Regions from separate parts of the Pseudorhodoferax sp. LjRoot39 genome, predicted to be linked through region 2. Evidence: riboswitches for the same ligand, from Rfam matches in the RefSeq annotation. Region 2 holds a riboswitch; the other holds the start of a gene.
What was found. Region 2 has a riboswitch for S-adenosylhomocysteine ahead of metH (methionine synthase). Riboswitches for the same ligand answer to the same signal wherever they lie in the genome.
Positions count from the first base shown of each region.

Region 1 (5,194 bases), 1.5 Mb from region 2:
ATGAACAGCAGCGCCAGCTGCAGCCGTTCGCGGTCGCACCGCAGCATGTGCTGGCCCAGCCGGTCGCGCAGCATGCGGCGGTTGGGCAGGCCGGTCAGTGCGTCGAAGTTGGCCTGGTGCCAGATCAGTGCCTCCGCTTCCTTGCGCTGCGTGATGTCGGTGTGCGTGCCCACCATGCGCAGCGGCTTGCCGTGTGCATCGCGGCTGATCACCATGCCGCGCGCAAGCACCCACTTCCAGCTGCCGTCTGCGCACAGCACCCGGTGTTCGTTCACGTAGCTGGGAGCGTGGCCTTCCAGGTGCGCCCGGCGGTCGTGGAGCATCCGAGCCTTGTCGTCCGGGTGCGTGCGCTGGTCCATGGCGTGCGGGGTGGGGCGCAGGTCGTGCGCGCCGAAGCCGTACATCTCCAGGCAGCGGCGCGACATCCTGGCCACGCCCTCGGCGAGGTTCCAGTCCCAGACGCCGTCGCCGGTGCTCTCCAGCGCGAGCTTCCAGATCTCGTCGCGCCGACGCAGTTCGGCCTCGGCGCGCACGCGTTCGGTGATGTCTTCCACCGTGCCTTCGTAGAACAGGATGTGGCCGGCGGCATCGCGCACCACGTGGGCGTTCTCGCTGACCCAGATGCGTTCGCCGGTCTTGTGGCGGTAGACCTCGGAGACGAAGCCGCGCACGTAGCCCTGGCGCTCGAGCAGGTCACGGAAGACCGTGCGGCGCGACGGCTCCACATACCACTGGCGGGCGATGTCCTGCATCGCGGCGATGAGTTCGGCCTCGTGCGTGTAGCCGTTCAGCTGCACCTGCGCCGGGTTGGCGCGGATCTGCCGGCCATCGGGCGAGGACCGGTACGCCCCGATGGGCAGGAAGTCGAACAGCGTCGAGAAATCGACGGCCTGGGCTTGTGTGGCGGCGGGCACCAGTGGGCTAGGTGGGTCGGCGGTTTCCATGCGCGGCGTATTGTTCCGACGAATCGTGCAAGTGCGCACATGCATTCGTGTACTTTTGCACGGTATGGGCTGGAGCATTCCCTAGCTGCGGCGCAGGGCGATGCAGCCCGCCAACGCCACGCCGGCCAGCGCCAGCGGAAAGCCCAGCAAGGGCGAATGGTCCAGCAGCCAGCCGGAGGCGGCCGAGGCACAGGTGCTGCCCAGGGTGTACGACAGCACCAGCACGGCCGTGCTGTTGACCAGCGTGATGCCCTGCTCGCGCGCGCCGATGTCGATCATGGCCAGCGTGTAGAGGCTGCCGGCCGCACCGCCCCAGGTGAAGGCCAGCAGCCAGGCCAGCCAGCCCAGTTGTGCGACGAAGGGCATCGCGCAGGTCGCGACCAGCGTGACGGTGGCCAGAGTGCGCATGAGCCGGCGCCGGCCCTGCGCCGGGTCGGCGAAGCGGTCGGCCAGCATGCCGACGGGCAGCATCAGCACGGCACTGCCCAGGCCGCTCGCGGAGACCAGCAGCGCCGCGGCCGCGGCCGTCAGGCCCAGGCTCAGGCCGTACAGCGGCAGCACCGAGGTGATGCCTGCCTCGAAGAAGCCACCGACGAAGCCGGCCAGCATGATCACCGGGTGCGCGCGCAGCGCGGCCCAGACACCGCGCAGGCCGACGTGGGCCGCGTGTGCATCGTCTGCCGGTGGCACGCGCGGGATCAGCAGGCTGGCCAGCAGCCCGGCAGCCATGCAACCCACGGCGATCCAGGGTGCGGCGGGCGCGTCGGCGCCGACCCAGACCAAGAGGGCCGGGCCGATCACGAAGGTCGCGCCCACCATGGTCTCGAACAGGCCCACGTTGCGCCCGCGCGTGCGCGCGGTCGAGAACTCGGCCACCAGCGCCTCTGCCAGCACCCAGCGCAGGCCCGAGGCCGCGCCGGCCAGCATCTCAAGTGCGAACCAGACCGGCAGTTCGCGCGTGAGCGCGAAGCCGCAGCAGGCCAGCGCCGGCACAGCCGCCGACAGCCATAGCGTCTGCCTGCGCCCGAGCGCGCGCGTGACCCAGGAAGAGAACGGCGTGACCAGGAAGATCGCCGCCCAGCCGGTGGCCGCGAACAGACCGGCCAGGGTGCTGGAGACCGCCGCGCCCTTGAGTTGCAGCAGCAGCCAGGGCGTGACCATGAAGTAGCCGACCAGTTCCAGGAAGGTGGAGACGAAGAGGGCGACAAGGCCCAGCGCCGGGGCGCGTGCGGCAGGCATGGCAGAAGGCATGGAGGATGCGAGGGGCGGGCGATTGTCGCCAAGGCCGGCCCTCCTATAATCGCGCGCTTCCGAGGAGCGTTGCAGCGCCAGCATGGCGCGAGGCTCGGATTCCATTCGCAACGACGCTCGCCCACGCTCCGTGCGGTGAGTTCATTCCCCCAAAGCGTGGTCGTCTTCAACCTGTCCCTTCCCGGGACCACGGAGCCGTCATGAACGCCCCTGCCTCTTCCAAGCAACTGCTGAACACCGATTGCGCCATCGCCGACCTGGGCCTCGCCGCCTGGGGCCGCAAGGAAATCGCCATCGCCGAAACCGAAATGCCCGGCCTGATGGCCATCCGCGACGAGTTCGCCAAGAGCCAGCCGCTCAAGGGCGCGCGCATCACGGGCTCGCTGCACATGACGATCCAGACCGCCGTGCTGATCGAGACGCTGCAGGCGCTGGGCGCGCAGGTGCGCTGGGCCTCGTGCAACATCTTCTCGACGCAGGACCACGCCGCCGCCGCCATCGCGGCCTCCGGCACGCCGGTGTTCGCCATCAAGGGCGAGTCGCTGGTCGACTACTGGGACTACACGCACCGCATCTTCGAATTCACGGGCAAGAACGACGGCCCCAACATGATCCTGGACGACGGCGGCGACGCCACGCTGCTGATGCACCTGGGCGCCAAGGCCGAGAAGGACATCAAGGCCCTGGGCCGCGCCAAGAGCGAGGAAGAGAAGATCCTGCACGCCGCCATCAAGGCCAAGCTCAAGGTCGATCCGACCTGGTACAGCCGCCGCCTGAAGAACATCATCGGCGTGACCGAAGAGACCACCACCGGCGTGCACCGCCTCAACGAGATGTCGGCCAACGGCACGCTGCAGATGCGCGCCATCAACGTCAACGACTCGGTGACCAAGAGCAAGTTCGACAACCTGTACGGCTGCCGCGAGTCGCTGGTGGACGGCATCAAGCGCGCCACCGACGTGATGATCGCCGGCAAGGTGGCCGTGGTGGCCGGCTACGGCGACGTGGGCAAGGGCTCGGCCCAGGCCCTGCGCGCGCTGTCGGCCCAGGTCTGGGTGACCGAGATCGACCCGATCAACGCGCTGCAGGCCGCCATGGAAGGCTACCGCGTCGTGACCATGGAATACGCCGCCGACAAGGCCGACATCTTCGTCACGACCACCGGCAACAAGGACGTGATCCGCTACGAGCACATGGTGGCCATGAAGGACCAGGCCATCGTCTGCAACATCGGCCACTTCGACAACGAGATCGACGTCGCCGCGCTGGAAAAGAACTGCCAGTGGGAAGAGATCAAGCCTCAGGTCGACCACGTGATCTTCCCGAAGGTCGGCCGCAAGCCAGGCAAGCGCATCATCCTCTTGGCCAAGGGTCGGCTGGTGAACCTGGGCTGCGGCACGGGCCACCCGAGCTACGTGATGTCGTCCTCGTTCGCGAACCAGACCATCGCCCAGATCGAGCTCTACACCAAGCCCAAGGAATACAAGGTCGGCCAGGTCTACGTGCTGCCCAAGCACCTGGACGAGAAGGTTGCCCGCCTGCAGCTGTCCAAGCTCGGCGCGCAACTGAGCGTGCTGACCAAGGAGCAGGCCGCCTACATCGGCGTGCCGGTGCAGGGCCCGTACAAGCCCGACACCTACCGCTACTGATGGCGGCGGGCCTGGGCATGCGTGCCGACCAACTGCTGGTGGACCGCGGCCTGGCCGCATCCCGCTCGCAGGCCCAGCGGCTCATCGCCGCCGGCCTGTCCTGGCGCGTGGGCAACGGGCCCTGGAAGGCCGTTGCCAAGAACCGCGACGAACTGCCGGAGGCGGCCGAGCTGCAGCTGGCGGATGCGGCCGAGTCGCGCTACGTCTCGCGCGGCGGACTCAAGCTCGAAGGCGCTCTGCAGTCCAGCGGCGTCGACCCGGCCGGCCTGGTCTGCCTGGATGTCGGCCAGTCCACGGGCGGCTTCACCGACTGCCTGCTGCAGCACGGTGCGGCGCATGTCGTGGGCGTGGACGTGGGCCACGGCCAGGTCCATGCGCGGGTGCGCGCGGACGAGCGCGTGGACTGCATCGAGGGCGTGAATGCGCGCGCGCTGCAGGCCGAACACCTGGGCGATGCGCTACCTGCGGAGGGCTTCGGCCTCATCGTGGGCGATCTGTCCTTCATCTCGCAGACGCTGGTGCTGCCTGCCGTCGTGCCGTTCTTGGCCGACGACGGCGCATTGCTGATGCTGGTCAAGCCGCAGTTCGAACTGCAGCCCGGACAGGTGGGCAAGGGCGGCATCGTGCGCGACGAGAGCCTGTACCCCGTCGTGCGCGCGCGCATCGAGGCCTGCTGCGCCGAGCTGGGCCTGGCGGTGGCCGGCTGGTGGGACAGCGCGATCAGCGGGGGCGACGGCAACCGCGAGTTTTGGATCCTGGGGAGAAAGCAAGCATGAACACGGGCACGCAACCGGCCACGCCGGTCAGCTACGAGTTCTTTCCGCCGAAGACGCCCGAGGGCGCGGTCAAGCTGCGCGGCGTGCGCCAGGCGCTGTACGCGCGCAAGCCGCAGTTCTGCTCGGTCACCTACGGCGCCGGTGGCTCGACGCAGCAGGGCACCTTTGGCACCGTGGGCGAGATCCTGGCCGAGGGCGTGGACGCGGCCTCGCACTTCTCGTGCATCGGCGCCACCAAGGAGACCGTGCGCACGCAGCTGGCCGAGTTGCGCGCCATGGGTGTCAAGCGCCTGGTGGCGCTGCGCGGCGACCTGCCCAGCGGCTACGGCGCGGGCGGCGAGTTCCAGTACGCGAGCGACCTCGTGGCCTTCATCCGCGCCGAGACCGGAGACGCCTTCCACATCGAGGTGGCGGCGTACCCGGAAGTGCATCCGCAGGCGCGCTCGCCCGAGGCCGACCTGCAGGCCTATGCGGCCAAGGTGCGTGCGGGGGCCGACTCGGCCATCACGCAGTACTTCTACAACGCCGACGCCTACTTCCGCTTCTGCGCGGACAGCCAGCGCCTGGGCCTGGA
Region 1 covers NZ_CAXUQL020000001.1:2,719,775-2,724,968, forward strand. The annotation lists gene ACSQ4M_RS12870 (putative bifunctional diguanylate cyclase/phosphodiesterase) at 1-914, opposite strand, end outside; gene ACSQ4M_RS12875 (MFS transporter) at 1,026-2,183, opposite strand; S-adenosyl-L-homocysteine riboswitch at 2,251-2,321, shown strand; gene ahcY (adenosylhomocysteinase) at 2,396-3,844, shown strand; gene ACSQ4M_RS12885 (TlyA family RNA methyltransferase) at 3,862-4,620, shown strand; gene metF (methylenetetrahydrofolate reductase [NAD(P)H]) at 4,617-5,194, shown strand, end outside.
Region 1: another riboswitch for S-adenosylhomocysteine. It lies ahead of ahcY (adenosylhomocysteinase); the one in region 2 lies ahead of metH (methionine synthase).

Region 2 (5,194 bases):
GCGCACATGGTTGGCGTCGGCGGCCGGGATGCTGCTGGCGCCGGGCAAGGTCAGGCCGATGGATTCGGCGATGCCCATCATCGTGGCGGCCGTTCCCATGGTCATGCAGGTGCCGTGGCTGCGCGCGATGCCGGCTTCCATTTCGTTCCAGGCCTGGTCGCTCAAGCGGCCGGCGCGGCGCTCGTCCCAGTACTTGAACGCGTCCGAGCCCGAGCCCAGCACCTGGCCCTTCCAGTTGCCGCGCAGCATGGGGCCGGCCGGCAGGTAGATGAAGGGGATGCCCATGCTGAGCGCGCCCATGGTCAAGCCCGGCGTGGTCTTGTCGCAGCCGCCCATCAGCACGGCGCCGTCCACCGGGTGGCTGCGCAGCAGCTCCTCGGTCTCCATCGCGAGGAAGTTGCGGTAGAGCATGGTGGTGGGCTTGACCATGCTTTCCGACAGGCTGATGGCCGGCAGCTCCAGCGGGAACCCTCCCGCCTGCAGCACGCCGCGCTTGACGTCTTCCACGCGCTGCTTGAAGTGCGTGTGGCACTGGTTGGCATCGCTCCAGGTGTTGACGATGGCGATGATGGGCTTGCCCTTCCAGTCCTCGTAGCCATAGCCCATCTGCAGCACGCGCGAGCGGTGGCCGAAGGAGCGGAAGTCGTCGGGGGCGAACCAGCGCGCGCTGCGCAGGCTGTCGTAGGTGCGTTGTGTCATCGTGGGGTGTCTGTGGGGAGGTCTATTCAGCCTTGATGCCGGCGGCCTTGATCACCTTGGCCCACTTGTCGACCTCGCTCTTCTGGTAGTCGCCGAGCTGGGCCGGCGTCATGTCGGACGGCAGCATGCCGAAGCCCTTGAGCCGGGCCTGCACCTCGGGCGTGGCGACGATCTTCATGATCTCTGCGTGCAGCCGGTCGACGATGGCCTTGGGCGTGCCGGCCGGTGCGAACACGGCCTGCCACGAGCCCATGTCGAACCCCTTCTGGCCGGCTTCGGCGATGGTGGGCACGTCGGGCAGCGATTCGAGCCGCTTGGCGCTGCTGACCGCGATGGGCCGTAGCTTGCCCGACTGGATGTGCGGGCCGACGATCAGCGTGGTGTCGAACATCATGTCGACCTGGCCGCCGACCAGGTCCTGCACGGCCGGCGCGCTGCCCTTGTAGGGCACGTGCGTGAACGCCACGCCGGACTGGTAGCTCAAGAGGGCCATCGCCATGTGTGGCGAGGTGCCGTTGCCGGGCGATGCCGACGACAGGCCGCCTGGCTTGGCGCGGCTCGCGGCCAGCACGTCGTTCAGGGTCTTGTAGGGGCTGTTCGCGTTGACCACCAGCACCAGCGGCCCGGAGCCCAGCATGGCGACGGGCGCGAAGGACTTGACCGGGTCGTAGTCGAGCTTGGAATACAGGCTGCCGTTGATGGAGTGCGAGCTGATGGTGCCGCCCAGGATGGTGTAGCCGTCCGGCGCCGCGCGCGCCGCGAGGGCCGAACCCACGCTGCCGCCGGCACCGCCCTTGTTGTCGATGACCACGGGCGTGCCCAGCGCAGTGGACAGTGCAGGCGCGATCACGCGGGCCAGCGTGTCGGTGTTCCCTCCCGGCGGGAACGGGACGATGTAGGTGATCGCCTTGCCGGTGGGCCAACTGCCCTGGGCCAGTGCGGGCAGTGCCAGGGTGCTGCCGGCCAGGGTGGCGATGGCGCCTTGGACGAGGGTGCGACGGTGCATGTCATCTCCTTGTGTACTGCGGTCCAGCTTGCTGGAACGGGATTGAAACACTAATATATTAGTACGTCAATGCAGAATCGCCCGCCATGAATGCCCTGCCCAAGATCCGCCTGGACCGCCAGCGCCTGGCTGCGCCACAGGTGCTGGAGCGGCTGCGCGAGGCTATCCTGGAACTGGAACTCGCGCCAGGGACCGTGCTGGCGCGCCAGGCGCTGGCCGAGCAGTTCGGCCTGAGCCAGACGCCCGTGCGCGAGGCGCTGTTGCGGCTGGCCGAGGAGGGGTTGGTCGACGTGTTTCCGCAGCACGCCACACTGGTCAGCCGCATCGACCTGCGGGCGGCGCGGCAGGCGCATTTCCTGCGGCGCTCGATCGAGCTGGAACTCGTGCGCGAACTGGCGCTGCGCCGGCCGGATGGCTTGGTCGCGGCGCTGCGCCGCCAGATCGCCCTGCAGCAGGCGCTGGCCCAGGCCCAGGAATACGGCCAGTTCGTCGCGGCCGACCGGCAGTTCCACCAGTTGCTCTATGCGGCGGCCGACATGGCGGCGCTGGTCGGCCTCGTCGCGCGCGTCTCGGGCCATGTGGACCGGCTGCGCCGGCTGCACCTGCCCACGGCAGGCAAGACCGAATCCATCCTGCGCGACCACAGCGCCATCGCCGAGGCCATCGCGGTGGGCGATGCGGCGGCGGCGCAGGAGGCTCTGCGCACGCACCTGTCGGGCACGCTCTCGGCCGTCGAGGAGATCCGGCTTCAGTTTCCGGACTACGTGGTCGAGCCCGACTAGCTAGAATCCCACCCCTTCCCAAGGAGCGTTGCAGCGGGCCATCCACAGGCGCCCGTCAGGCTTGGGACACTGCATCCGCAACGACGCTCACCGGCCCTTTGATCGCCCGATCGGATGCCCAGGTGAGACCATGACCCCAGATTCCGCTGCTTCTTCTTCCGCTGCCGACGTTGTCGCGCCGCCGCCCATGCGCCTGTCGGGCCTGGAGCCCGTCTCCATCGGCGCCGGCAGTCTGTTCGTCAACGTGGGCGAGCGCACCAATGTGACGGGCTCCAAGGCCTTCGCGCGCATGGTGCTCAATGGGCAGTTCGACCAGGCCCTGTCGGTCGCGCGCCAGCAGGTGGAGAACGGTGCCCAGGTCATCGACATCAACATGGACGAGGCCATGCTAGACAGCAAGGCCGCCATGGTGCGCTTCCTGAACCTGATCGCCAGCGAGCCCGACATCGCGCGCGTGCCCATCATGGTGGACAGCTCCAAGTGGGAGGTCATCGAGGCCGGCCTGCGCTGCATCCAGGGCAAGGGCATCGTCAACTCGATCTCCATGAAGGAGGGCGTCGAGAAATTCAAGCACGAGGCCCGGCTGGTGCGGCGCTACGGCGCGGCGGCCGTGGTCATGGCCTTCGACGAGCAAGGCCAGGCCGACACTTTCGCGCGCAAGATCGAGATCTGCGAGCGTGCCTACCGCGTGCTGGTCGACGAAGTGGGCTTCGCGCCCGAAGACATCATCTTCGACCCCAACATCTTCGCGGTGGCCACGGGCATCGAGGAGCACAACAACTACGCCGTCGACTTCATCGAGGCGGTGCGCTGGATCAAGCAGAACCTGCCCGGCGCCAAGGTCTCGGGCGGTGTCTCCAACGTGAGCTTCTCGTTCCGCGGCAACGACCCCGTGCGCGAGGCCATCCACACCGTGTTCCTGTACCACGCAATCCAGGCCGGCATGGACATGGGCATCGTCAACGCCGGCATGGTCGGCGTCTACGACGACCTGGAGCCGCAGCTGCGCGAGCGCGTGGAAGACGTGGTGCTGAACCGCCGCCCCGATGCCGGAGAGCGCCTGGTCGAGATCGCCGAGACTGCCAAGAGCGGCGCCAAGGACGAGAGCAAGAAGCTCGAATGGCGCGGCACGCCCGAGGCGCCCGCCACTGTGGAGCAGCGCCTGGCCCACGCCATGGTGCACGGCATCACCGACTTCATCGTGCCCGACACCGAGGAGGCCTACCAGGCCATCCTGGCCAAGGGCGGCCGGCCGCTGCACGTGATCGAAGGCCCGCTGATGGCCGGCATGAACATCGTGGGCGACCTGTTCGGCGCCGGCAAGATGTTCCTGCCGCAGGTGGTGAAGTCGGCCCGCGTGATGAAGTCGGCCGTGGCGCACCTGATCCCCTACATCGAGGAAGAGAAGAAGCGTGACGAGGCGGCCGGCCGCGACGTGCGCAGCAAGGGCAAGATCGTCATCGCCACCGTGAAGGGCGATGTGCACGACATCGGCAAGAACATCGTGACCGTCGTGCTCCAGTGCAACAACTTCGAGGTCGTGAACATGGGCGTGATGGTCCCGTGCCACGAGATATTGGCCAAGGCCAAGGTCGAGGGCGCGGACATCGTGGGCCTGTCGGGGCTGATCACGCCCAGCCTGGAAGAGATGCAGTACGTGGCCGGCGAGATGCAGAAGGACGAACACTTCCGCATCAAGAAGATCCCGCTCTTGATCGGTGGCGCCACCACGAGCCGCGTGCACACCGCCGTGAAGATCGCGCCGTACTACGAAGGCCCGGTGGTGTACGTGCCCGACGCCTCGCGCAGCGTGGGCGTGGCGCAGAGCCTGCTGTCCGAGCAGGCCAGCGCCTACATCGCCGAGCTCAACGCCGACTACGACAAGGTGCGCCTGCAGCACGCCAACAAGAAGCAGGTGCCGCTGTGGCCGCTGGCCAAGGCCCGCGCCAACAAGACGCCCATCGATTGGGCGGCCTACCAGCCCACGAAGCCGAAGTTCATCGGCCGCCGCGTGTTCAAGAACTTCGACCTCGCGGAACTGGCCAGGTACATCGACTGGGGTCCGTTCTTCCAGACCTGGGACCTGGCGGGGCCGTTCCCGGCCATCCTCAAGGACGAGGTGGTCGGCGCCGAGGCCCAGCGCGTGTTCAGCGACGGCAAGCGCATGCTCCAGCGCATCATCGAGGGCCGCTGGCTCACGGCCAACGGCATCGTGGCGCTGTACCCGGCCGCCAGCGTGGCCGACGACGACATTGCCTTCTACACCGACGAGACGCGCAGCCAGGCCGCGCTGACCTGGCACGGCCTGCGCCAGCAGACCGAGAAGCAGGTCATCGACGGCGTGCCGCGGCCCAGCCGCTGTCTGGCCGACTTCGTGGCACCGGCAGGCAGCGGCGTGGCCGACTACGCCGGCATGTTCGCGGTCACGGCCGGCATCGGCGCCGAGGCGCGCGAGAAGCGCTTCGCCCTAGACCTGGACGACTACTCGGCCATCATGTTCAAGGCCCTGGCCGACCGTCTGGCCGAGGCCTTCGCCGAATGCCTGCACCACCGCGTGCGCACCGACCTGTGGGGCTATGCGGCCGGCGAAGCGCTGGACAACGAGCAGTTGATCCGCGAGCAGTACCGCGGCATCCGGCCCGCGCCGGGCTACCCGGCCTGCCCCGAGCACAGCGTCAAGAAGGGCATGTTCACGCTGCTGCAGTGC
Region 2 covers NZ_CAXUQL020000001.1:1,190,553-1,195,746, forward strand. The annotation lists gene araD (L-arabinonate dehydratase) at 1-699, opposite strand, end outside; gene ACSQ4M_RS05665 (Bug family tripartite tricarboxylate transporter substrate binding protein) at 722-1,705, opposite strand; gene ACSQ4M_RS05670 (GntR family transcriptional regulator) at 1,792-2,487, shown strand; S-adenosyl-L-homocysteine riboswitch at 2,502-2,583, shown strand; gene metH (methionine synthase) at 2,675-5,194, shown strand, end outside.